2 regions of the Pseudarthrobacter sp. SORGH_AS 212 genome follow, and region 2 is predicted to be linked to the other one. Evidence: riboswitches for the same ligand, from Rfam matches in the RefSeq annotation. Region 2 holds a riboswitch; the other holds the start of a gene.

Region 1 (5,677 bases), 2.8 Mb from region 2:
ACGGTGGGCACGGCCTTCACCAAGCCCACCCCTCTGGTGGTCCCCATCCTGCGCGCCGGCCTCGGCATGCTGGAGGGCATGACCAAGCTGGTCCCCACTGCAGAAGTGGGTTTCCTGGGCATGGCCCGGGACGAGGAAACCCTGGACATCATCACCTACGCCGAGCGCCTGCCTGAGGACCTTACCGGCCGGCAGGTCTTCGTTCTGGATCCCATGCTGGCCACCGGCGGAACCCTGCGCGAGGCCATCAAGTTCCTGTTCAAGCGCGGGGCGTCGGACGTCACGTGCATCTGCCTGCTGGCGGCCCCGGAGGGCTTGGCCAAGCTGGAGGAGGAACTGGGCGAGGCAAACGTGCACATCGTCCTTGCGTCGATTGACGAGAAGCTGAACGAAAAGTCCTACATCGTGCCCGGCCTTGGAGATGCGGGAGACCGGCTGTACGGCATCGCCGGCTGAGGTTCAAGCCTTCCGCGCACAAGTCCCCGGCCGTAGCCTGTGGCAATGGACTGGAAACTTGAACTCGTGTTTGTCCCCGTGTCCGATGTGGACCGCGCCAAGGATTTCTACGTTAATAAAGTGGGTTTCAACGCCGACTTCGACGAACGCCCGTCGGAATCCATCCGCTTCGTGCAGCTGACCCCGCCCGGTTCAGCGTGTTCCATCTGCATCGGGGAAGGCCTCACTGACGCTCCTCCGGGCACCGGCTCCAACCTGCAGCTGGTGGTCAGTGACATCCAAGCCGCCCATGACCACCTGAAGAACAATGGGGTGGAGGTCAGCGATGTGGACGTTCAGGACTGGGGGCACTTCGTGTACTTCGCGGACCCGGACGGCAACCGCTGGGCCGTCCAGTACATTCCGGGACGGTAACGGCACGTCCCAGCCCCAAACCGCTCGGTGGCCGTTAGGGCCAATCCCAAAAATTGCTACCTAACGCACGGGGTAATTGGTGCCTCGCGGCATGAAGCAGATACGACGACGGCCGCCGCTGAACCGGTAGGGTTCGGCGGCGGCCGGTCGAAAGGGCCTCAGCGTGTGAAGGTTTTTAGTACCAGTTGTTGCCCAGGTGGAAGTTCAGGGCGCCACACGGGGACTGGTAGCGCTCCTTGATGTAGTTCAGGCCCCAGTTGATCTGGGTGCGGTAGTTGGTCAGGTAGTCGGGGCCGGCGCTCGCCATTTTTTCGGCGGGGAGGGACTGCACGATGCCGTAAGCGCCGCTGCTGGCGTTGGTGGCGGTGGTGGTCCAGTCGGATTCCTTAGTCCACAGGGTGACCAGGCACTGCATCTGGTCCTGCGCCCATCCGTAGCTGGCCAGCTGGCCGGACGCGTAGGCCTGTGCGCCGGCAGGATCGTTGACGGCGACGACGGGAGCAGGCTCGGGAGCGGGAGCAGGCTCCGGTGCGGGAGCAGGTGCCGGTTCCGGTGCAGGAGCCGGGGCGGGCGCTGCGGCCGGGGCAGGTTCCGCAGCGGGTGCGGGCGCCGGTGCCGCCTCCTGGGGCTGCACCTTGAGTTCGGCGGGCGCCGACGCAGCCGGGTTAGACCGGATTTCGCTCTTCTCGATGCTCATCTGGGAATCGGTGGCAGCGGGGGACTCGGAGCCGGTAGCTGCCACGCCGGAAAAGCCGTCCGTGGCCTGGCCTGCGGCGCCTACGCCCACCAGCATGGCTGCGGAGACTGCGAGCACCGCGGCGCGCTTGCCGAAGGAAGACTTCTTGCGGGTTTCAGGCTGCGCGCTGTGGCTCGGGGCCGATTTTGGGCGCGGTTTTACCGTGAATTTAGACATGTTTGTTTCGCCTCTCACACCTGCGGAGTTAGCTGTCGGGTTCGGATGAGGGCATCCGGCCGCACGGCAAATACACGTGCTGGCTTAACCCCAAGGGCAGTACTGCGTTGCCCGGGACGTGGGTCCCCCGCCTCTGCCTCAGTTCAAGCGAAATCCGGGAAGTGGCAGAGCTTGGCGTCATCCGGATATGCGGCCCGAACGGGAACCGCACCCTATCGACGGTACAGGAGAGCGGCGCTTAAGTCACATTTAGGTAACAGACGTCACGACGACGGCGCGTCGCCTTGGCGAATTCAGGCCACGGCGGGCAGGCGAAGCGCAAACTCCGTCTTCCCCGGCCGTGATGTGACCGTTACCCGGCCTCCGTGGGCTTCCACGATGGATTGGACAATGGACAGGCCCAGCCCGCTGGTGCCCTCGGCAACGGCCGCGCCGGCCTGGTCGCCGCTGCCCTTGCGGGCCGCGTCTGCGCGGGCGAAGCGGGAAAAGACGTGGTCCACGAAGTCAGCCGGAATGCCTCCGCCGTCGTCCGTGACCGTCACGACGGCGGCGCCGTCGGGTGCCGTACCGACGCCGGCCACCACGGTGGTTCCGGCAGGGGTGTGTTTCCGGGCGTTGGACAGCAGGTTCATGAGTACCTGCCGCAGCTGCGCGCCGTCCCCGTTGACCAGCACCGGCTCCGCAGGAAGATCCAGCCGCCAGGTGTGGCTCGGGGCCATGACCTTCTCGTCGCTGACGCTTTCCACCACCAGCTGCGTCAGGTCCACCTCGGCCAGCTTGAGCGGCTGGCCCTCATCCAGCCGCGCCAGGAGCAGCAGGTCCTCCACCAGGGCCGTCATCCGCTCGGACTGGCTTTGGACCCGGGCCAGCGATTTCTGTCCGTCGGGAGTGAAGTCCTCCGTCATCCGCATCAGTTCGGTGTAGCCGCGGATGGCGGTCAGCGGGGTGCGGAGCTCGTGCGAGGCGTCCGCCACGAATTGGCGCACCTTGGTTTCGCTCTTCTGCCGGGCTTCCAGGGCGCTGGCTACGTTGTCCAGCATGAGGTTCAGTGCATGCCCCACACTGCCCACTTCGGTGCCCGGGTTGGAGTTCGACGGCGGCACCCGCACGGCGAGCGCCACCTCACCGGCGTCCAGGGGCAGCTCAGACACCCGGGTGGCAACCTCGGAAAGCTGTTCCAGGGGTTTCATGGTGCGGCGGATCAGTACCGTCCCCACGAGGCCGATCAGCAGCAGGCCGCCCAACGACACGAACACGAAGGTCCACACCAGGGACCTGAGGGTACTTTCCTTGGTAGCCAGGGGGAGTCCCGTGACCAGGACATCGCCGGAGTTTGTCTGGACCGCGATCAGCCGGTAATCACCGCTGGACATCGAACGGTCCACTGGCCGGGAGTTGGCATCGAGCGCGAGGAGCGTCTCCTTGTCCTCCGTGGACAAGGGTTGGCGGGTGGTGTCAGAGGCGAGGAAGCCGCCGGAACTCACCTGGCCGTTGCGGATGCTCGCGTTGACGGTGCCGATTCTTTGGCCCCGGGCGTCCAGGGGGTCCCGTCCGTTGAAACCGCCAAACGGCGGGCGGCCCGGATTGTCGGCAAGGTTTGCGGCCTGGCTGAGCTGGTCATCAAGCTGCCGGGTCAGGAAGGCGTCCATCGATGCGTAGCTCACGATGCCAACGGCACCGCAGATGGCGATAAGCAGGGCCATGGCCAGGGCAATCAGGCGGGTGCGCAGGTGCCAGGTTGCCGGCCTGAGCCAACTCCGGGCGTAGGTAGCTTCTGAAGCGGCCATGGCGAGCTACTCCGCCGGCTTGATGACGTAGCCGGCCCCGCGGACGGTGTGGATCATGGGCGGATGGACGGCGTCGATCTTTTTGCGGAGGTAGGAGATGTAGAGCTCCACAATGTTGGCTTGGCCGCCGAAATCGTAGTCCCACACCCGGTCAAGGATCTGGGCCTTGCTGATGACGCGCTTGGGGTTTTCCATGAGGTAGCGGAGCAGCTCGAACTGGGTGGCCGTCAGCTGCACATCATCCCCGGCGCGGGTGACTTCCCGGGTGTCGACGTTGAGCACCAGGTCGCCGACTACCAATTCGGCGGTGTCCATGGCTGCGACGCCTGAGCGCTGGACCAGCCGGTGCAGGCGGAGGATGACTTCCTCCATGCTGAACGGTTTGGTGACATAGTCGTCACCGCCGGCGGCCAGGCCGACGATGCGGTCCTGGACTGCGTCCTTCGCGGTCAGGAAGAGGGCGGGCACCTCCGGCGCGAAGGCGCGGATCCTGCCCAGCAGCTCCACGCCGTCGAACCCTGGCAGCATTACATCCAGCACCAGGACGTCGGGGCGGAAGTCCTTGGCCAGCTTCACCGCCTCGGGCCCGTCCGCTGCCACTGCCACGGACCACCCGGCCATCCGCAGGCCCATGCTCATCAGCTCGGAAAGGCTGGGTTCGTCATCCACCACCAGGGCGCGGATGGGGGAGCCGTCCGGATGGGAGAGCTTGGGGAGGTTGTTGGTCATGGAGTGCGAGGTGGCCATGGGACAACTCTCCGATCCTTCGATATAGGCGGGCTTTGGGCTACCTGTGCCCCAGCTGTGAATCCCAGCCTAGCCAGCTGGGCGTCGCAGCGGGTGTGGCAGCGTCGGCGCCAAGGTCCAAATGTCACAGTCAGCACTGCCCCGCTGCACAGTCCGGGCACAGGAACGCGGCTGACGCTGATGGAACATCAGCAGAGGCGACCGCCAGGTTCCCTTCCCGAGGAGCAGTCAATGGACCAGCAGAACAACCGTGCCGTCCCGGACGAACCGGCCCAGGGCGGACAGCCGCATCAGGCCGGCACCGCAGCCGAGGGGCAGGCCCGCCCGCAAAGCCAGTGGGAAGTCTTTGCCGGCAACCCCGACAGCCCGCGGGCACCTTCCGGTTGGGCACCTCCCCGCATCGCGGAGAGCAGGCCGTCCCAGGATTGGGCCGCTCCCGGGAGCGGCCAGCCCGCTGGATGGGGGAGTACGACGGCGGACACGGACCAGCGGCAGGAACAGCCGGCAGGGTGGGTCGCACCGCAGCCGTACCCGGCAGAGGGTCCGCCCCGGGCTTTGGACAGCGGGGCTTTGGACGGCCGGGCTTTGGACGGCCGGACTTTGGATAACCGGGGCAGGGCAGCCAGGAAGGGGCTGATCATTGGCGGAGTCGTGGTGGCGGTGGCCGCAGCAGCTGGTGCGGGGGCCTATGCCGCCGGAAACAGCTCCGTGGCAGCCGCGGACAATACCCAGGATGCCGGCGGCGCCAGCGGGACCAACGGGCAGGCGGACCCCGGCGGCCAGTTCGCGCCCGGCGGCCAGTCCGGAATGACAGCCCCGGACGGCATTGGCGGCATGAACGGCGGAGCCATGGGCGGCCCCGGCGGTCTCGGCATAGGGCTGGCAGGGCTGAACGCCGCAATACACTCCGAATATGTGATCCTGCAGGATTCTTCCTACGTGACCATGGCTTCCCAGACGGGCACCGTCACGGACGTTTCGTCGGACTGGCTAACCGTCAAGAGCGAGGACGGGTTTTCGCGAATCTACGCCGTCGGAGCGGATGTGCAGGTATCGGAGGGCATCCGGCAACGGGGCAGCGGCAGCACGGGTGGCACACTGGGCATCTCGGAAGTCACGTCCGGGTCAACCGTCCGCGTTACCGCGCTCAAGTCGTCGGACGGCTACACAGCCAAGACCATACTGCTTGCGACGGCGTCCGGTACGGCAGCAGCTCCGGGTGCGGGGACAACCACCAACTGACCGGCCGTCGCAATGTGAGACGCCGCCGCGGTGGCTTCGCTCAGGTAGTCGGGGGCCAAAAAGACGGCTAGCAGCCGGCAATGAATTGGACAGTGAGGACCCTCCGGTGGGTCGATTC
Region 2 (5,677 bases):
ATGCGGCGAGGGCGGCCTGTCCCTGCCGGAACTCCCCCTCCACGGACGCGGTTGTTCCCTTGAGCGAGGCCAGCTGGGCCGTGAGCTGGCCGCCGTGCTGCTGCTCTTCAGTGATGTGGCGGGCCACCGCATCCTGGGCCGACCTGGCCCCGGCAAGCCTGGCTCCGGCCTCCCTGGACAGGTTTTCCCGCTCGGACCGTGCGGCATTCTCCTGCTCGCCCAGGGACGATGCCACTCTTGCGGCCGACGCCGCCCGGTCCACCAGGCCGGCTGTCTTCGCGCCAACCAGCTCCACCATGTTGAGTCCGTGGACGCTGCCGGACTCAAGGGCGTCCAGGGCCATGAAGAATCCGGCCGTGGTTGCACCCGTCTTGTACGACTGCACGGCAAAGGGCTCCGATTTCCCTGCGGTGCTGCCGGAGTTCCCCGTTGGCTGCTGCTGACTGCGCAGCCAACGCATCGACCCGGCTGTTGGCTGCAGTGAGTGCCGCCTCGGCAGCGGCGAAATCCGCCGCAGCGGCAACGGCCGCCCCACCGAGCGCTTCTGAATCCGCCTGCAAAACGGCGAGGAGGCTGCCGATCCGGGTGATTTCCGCCGCTGTGCCCGCTTCAGATTCCCTGGCCTTCCGGACGTCCTCCCAGGAGGGGTACCCCTCCGGCGCGCGCTCCGAGGCCGACGCCGGCGCAAGGGCTGCCGGTCCCAGCAGTGCAAACACCAGAAGTCCCCCGAGCACCGGAGACTTCAGTTTGGTAACGGACAGGGGCATAGTCCCGTAGCCTACCGCCCTCAACCACAGGTTGAGGGCTTGCTGCTGCGGATCGTTATCCAGCAGAGACGGAAGGCACGCCGCGGCCCTAGACTGTGCCCATGGCCGGCGCCAGCACACCAAGCACCACACCAGCCCGCCGGACCCCTGCCCCCGGACGGACAGCAAAACCGGCAACCCCGCGCTGCTTGCTGCCGTTGCTGACCGCAGCAGTGCTGGCAGGTTCGGCCTGCACACCACAGCAGCCCGCCCCGGCGGCGTCCCCCGCTTCCGCGGCGCCCGGACCGGTCACCATCGAGCTAAACCAGTCCCGCGACCAGTACGGGCAGCACGCCATCCTGCTCCAGCTCACCAACACCACGGACAGTCCCGTGGCTGTGGACGTGGCGCGCGTCAGTTCCCCGCTGTTCGACGGGGACATCGAGTGGACGCCACCGGCGGGCAGCCTGGAGCTTCCGCCGCACCAACCCAAGAGCGTGCCCGCACAGCTCCCACCTCCGGCCTGTGCCGAGCCGGCAACGGCATCGTCGCAGGCCAGCGCCACGGTTTCCGTCGCTACGGCCGGACGGCAACCGGCAGCACTGACCCTCCCGGCCCCGGATCCCTTCGGCGTGCTGCCGCGCAACAATTCCGAGCTCTGCCTGGCCGCGGACGCCGCGAAGGTGGCCGGGCTGGCCCTGGACCAGCACCTTGAGGTGGCGGCGGACGGCCGCACCGCCGTCGTCCGCCTCCGCATCAGCCCACGGCAGATGGCCCCCGCCGGGACGCCGTCCCTCACGCTGCACAGCGTGGGCGGCACGCCCCTGCTGGCGGAGGACGGGGTTGAGCCGTGGCCGCGGGACGTAACGGTCCGGCCTGGGGAACCCGAAACGGTCCTGGCCCTGCGGGTGCGTCCCGCCCGGTGCGATCCGCACGCCGTCGCGGAAGACAAAGTGGGAACCCTGCTGCCCCTCACCGTTACCGCCGGAGCGCGGGAAGGTGTCCTGAAAGTGGCAGCCGGCGGGCTGTTGCGTGCGCAACTTTATGACTTTGTTACGTTGGCATGCCACAACGGCTAGGACCCGCGCATCATCCGAGGTCACCGCGGCGTTCCGGAAGGCCCCGCGGAGGAGGCCTTCATCCGAGAGGACTGCCTCGCATGTTATCCAAATGTGACAATCCGGTGTACGCCGGGTTATGGTCATACACGTGTCCCTCCCAAACGGGACATTCCCCTCAGCTTGCCGAGCCCTGCCGCTGAACCGGGATTCAATCGCTTTCCAGCTGGCAGGGACGGGGGAACCAAGTTTCCGCGGCTTCACCGAAGCCTTGGGGTTAAGTCGATATCGCCTTCCGTCCCTGACGAAGTGCGCTACCGGCCGGGCATCTCCAGCCCGAACCCGACAGCTCACCCCGCAGGCATGGGAGAGGCGATCAACCGTGTCAAAAAATTTCACCACCGCCCGTCACCGCGCTACTCCGGCCGGCTCCATCGCGCTGCAGGGCCTGGCCGTGACGGCCAAGGCCCAGGCCCGGACCTTCGGACGCCCGGCACTGGCGGTAGCCGCAGCATCGGGCATTGCGTTCGGCGTCGGAGCTCCGGCACATGCAGGTGTGACCGGCCCGGACAGCACCGAAACCAATAATGTCCAGGCATACTCGGCACCTGCCGCACCCGTAGCGGCTGCACCCGCCGCGGCTGCCGGCAACGTCCACACGGTTGCTTCCGGCGACACCCTCGGCGCCATTGCGTCCGCTTACGGGGTTGGCCTCAACGACGTCCTGGCAGCCAACGGCCTCGACGTTTCCTCGATCATCTACCCGGGTGACCAGATTGCGATCCCCGGCGCCGGCTACGCAGCACCGGCCGCTCCGGCCGTTGCTCCGGCCGCGGCACCTGTCCAGACCGCAAGCGCCGCTCCCGCCAACACCGGCATGAACCTCGGTTACGCCTCTGCAACGCCTGCGGCCACCGGCTCGGGCACCGGCGCTGCCATCCTGGCCAACGCGTACGGCCAGGTGGGCGTCACCCAGGACTGCACCGCCATGGTGGAGAAGGCCCTGCGCGCCGTCGGCAAGTCGGTCGGTGACCTGGCTCCCGGCCAGTTCTACCAGTACGGCACCGTAGTGGGCGCACCCGCCCCGGGTGACCTCGTCATCTCGGCAGGCCACGTCGGCGTGTACGCCGGTGACGGCCAGATGGTCAGCGGCGGGGTCAACGGCAGCCAGACCCAGGTGCACTCCGTCAGCTGGGTTGGTGCAGCCTCGTACGTACGGGTCGCATAGCCTGCTGAGCACGTAGCTTTCAGCGCATAGAGCTGCAAAAGGGCGGTAGCCGGGAGACCCCGGCTACCGCCCTTTTTGCTGCCCTTCCTTGTTCAGGTGCCGCAGAAGGTCATGTACGTCCCGAAGTCCTCCGGGGCGCCCTCGGCGTACCGCTCCAGGCCGGGGCGTTCGCTGTACGGCGCCGCCACCGCTTCCAGCAGCCGGTGCAGTGGCTCCAGGTCCCCGACCGTAGCCGCGGCCAGCGCCTCTTCGACGAGGTGGTTCCGCGGAATGTACGCGGGATTGGTGCGGTCCATCAGCCCGGCGTCCGGCCCCAGCTCCTGCCAGCGTTCAGCCCAGGCATCGTACGCGGCCAGGTCCATGACCATGCCGCGGACAGGCCGGCTGTCACCCCGGGCGGCCTTGGCCAGGTTCCTGAAGAAGAGCGTGTAGTCCACGGGGCCGTCCTTGAGGATGCCGGTAACCCCGTCCACCAGGTCCGAGACCTCCTCGTCTGCTGCCGTCCCCGGCTTCCCCGCCGCAAGGCCCAGCTTGGTGGCCATGCCGCCGAACCACGCCGCACTGTACTGCCGCCGGAATCCACCCAGCGCCTCCACGGCCACCGGAACCGCCGCCTCCTGGTCTTCGTCAATTAGCGGCAGCATGGCTTCGGCCAGGCGGGCAAGGTTCCATTCGGCCATGACCGGCTGGTTGGCGTACGCATACCGGCCACCGACGTCGATGGAGCTGTACACGGCGGCCGGGTTGAACGCGTCGATGAAGGCACAGGGGCCATAATCGATCGTTTCCCCGGAGATGGTCATGTTGTCTGTATTCATCACACCGTGGACGAACCCCACCAGCATCCACTGCGCCACGAGCGAGGCCTGTGCCGCCACCACCGCCCCATAGAGGGCGAGGTATGGGTTGTCCGCCGCAGCAGCATCCGGATAGTGACGGCTGATGGCGTGGTCCGCCAGCCGGCGCAGGAGCTCCGGGTTTTCGGTGGCCCGCGCATACTGGAAACTGCCCACCCGAAGGTGGCTGCCGGCCACCCGGGCCAGCACGGCGCCGGGCAGCATGTCATCCCGGCGTACCTGCCGTCCGGTAGCTACGACGGCAAGGGAGCGGGTGGTAGGGATGCCGAGGGCGTGCATGGCCTCGCTGACCACGTATTCGCGCAGCATGGGCCCCACGACCGCACGGCCGTCACCGGCGCGCGCGAACGGCGTGCGGCCGGAGCCTTTCAGGTGCAGGTCCCTCAACCGTCCGCGGCCATCTTCCAGCTCACCCAGCAGCAGCGCACGGCCGTCACCGAGGAGGGGCGAGTAGCCGCCGAACTGGTGCCCGGCGTAGGCCTGGGCCACGGGTGTGGCACCTTCCGGCACGTGGTTGCCCAGCAGGAACCGCACTCCCTCTTCCGAGCCCAGGTACCCAGGGTCGAGCCCCAGTTCTCCGGCGAGCGGTTCGTTGAGCACCAGGAGTTTGGGGTCCGGAGCTTCCTCCGCCTCCCAGGGCACCGCCAGTTCGTTGAGTTCGCGGGCGAAGCGGCCACCCAGGGCAACAGTTGATTGTGCTGCAGCGGTCATGGTTTTAACCCTATCTCCGCGGCGGCCGTTACAGGCTCCCCGCGGCGGTTCGGAAGGCGGATGCGCTGGAGGTCGTCGGCGGCGATGACAATGGCACCCTTGGCGCGGGCGGACGCCTGCCGGACCATGAGGGTGACGTCGTTGCCGTACCGGGATGAGAAATGCGTGAGGACCAGCGTCCGGGCGCTCCCATGCCCCGCCAAATCGCCCGCCTGCCCGGCGGTGAGGTGGCGGTATTCCTCCGCCAGCCCGCAGTCGTCGTCGCTGAAGGTGGACTCGGCAACCAGGAGGTCGGCGCCGTCTGCAAGGTCTTCGGCACCGTCGCACGGGGCGGTGTCCATGACGAACGCGAAGCGCTGCCCGGGGCGCGGAACGCTGACGTCGGCCAGGCCGACGCCGGCAATGGTACCTTCGCGCCGGAGGCGGCCGACGTCCGGCCCGGCGATGCCCGCTGCCGCAAGGCGGTCGGGCAGAAACGTGCGGCCCTCGGGCTCGGTGAGGCGATACCCGTATGTTTCGATTCGGTGCTTGAGCGGCCGGACGTGGAGGCCGTCCGTCACCTCACCGGCGGCGCCGTGGGGATGGAGCCTCAGGTCAAGGCCGGGAGTGCTGACGGATACCAGCGCCCGCACCACACCGTCCCCCGAGGCCGGGTAGTGCAGGTGGACCGGATGGTTGACGCCGTCCAGCACCATCCGCGACAGCACGCCGGGGAGTCCGAAGCAGTGGTCGCCGTGGACGTGGGTGAGGCAGATCCTGGTGATCTGCGTTGCCGAAACTCCGGCGTGGATCATCTGGCGCTGCGTCCCCTCACCCGGATCGAAGAGCAGCCCCTCCCCGTCCCAGCGAAGCAGGTACCCATTGTGGTTCCGGGTACGGGTGGGCACCTGCGATGCGGTGCCCAGGACCACCAGTTCACGCACGGCCGCTGCCATGGCCGGCGGCCGCCAGGCCTTTCGCATAGGCCGCCTGGCCCGCGTGCTGCAGGCAGTCGGCGAGGGTACTGACCAGCCGGACGCCGAGGGTGACCGGAGGGTCCCAGTTGGTGTCAACGGTCCGGTCAAGGTCCTGGTCTGC

The links. Region 2 has a riboswitch for cyclic di-AMP ahead of QE394_RS18665 (LysM peptidoglycan-binding domain-containing protein). Riboswitches for the same ligand answer to the same signal wherever they lie in the genome.
Region 1: linked by a shared signal. The riboswitch ahead of QE394_RS05825 (hypothetical protein) and the one ahead of QE394_RS18665 (LysM peptidoglycan-binding domain-containing protein) in region 2 are both predicted to bind cyclic di-AMP.

What each region holds. Positions count from the first base shown of each region.
Region 1 is NZ_JAUTAA010000001.1:1,282,140-1,287,816, reverse strand. It holds gene upp (uracil phosphoribosyltransferase) at 1-456, shown strand, start outside; gene QE394_RS05830 (glyoxalase superfamily protein) at 502-870, shown strand; gene QE394_RS05825 (hypothetical protein) at 1,046-1,783, opposite strand; cyclic di-AMP (ydaO/yuaA leader) riboswitch at 1,786-1,943, opposite strand; gene QE394_RS05820 (HAMP domain-containing sensor histidine kinase) at 2,077-3,570, opposite strand; gene QE394_RS05815 (response regulator transcription factor) at 3,577-4,317, opposite strand; gene QE394_RS05810 (hypothetical protein) at 4,549-5,559, shown strand.
Region 2 is NZ_JAUTAA010000001.1:4,062,985-4,068,661, reverse strand. It holds gene QE394_RS18680 (lytic transglycosylase domain-containing protein) at 1-385, opposite strand, end outside; gene QE394_RS18675 (hypothetical protein) at 324-767, opposite strand; gene QE394_RS18670 (hypothetical protein) at 869-1,825, shown strand; cyclic di-AMP (ydaO/yuaA leader) riboswitch at 2,011-2,183, shown strand; gene QE394_RS18665 (LysM peptidoglycan-binding domain-containing protein) at 2,187-3,032, shown strand; gene QE394_RS18660 (protein adenylyltransferase SelO) at 3,125-4,600, opposite strand; gene QE394_RS18655 (ribonuclease Z) at 4,597-5,523, opposite strand; gene QE394_RS18650 (DUF664 domain-containing protein) at 5,516-5,677, opposite strand, start outside.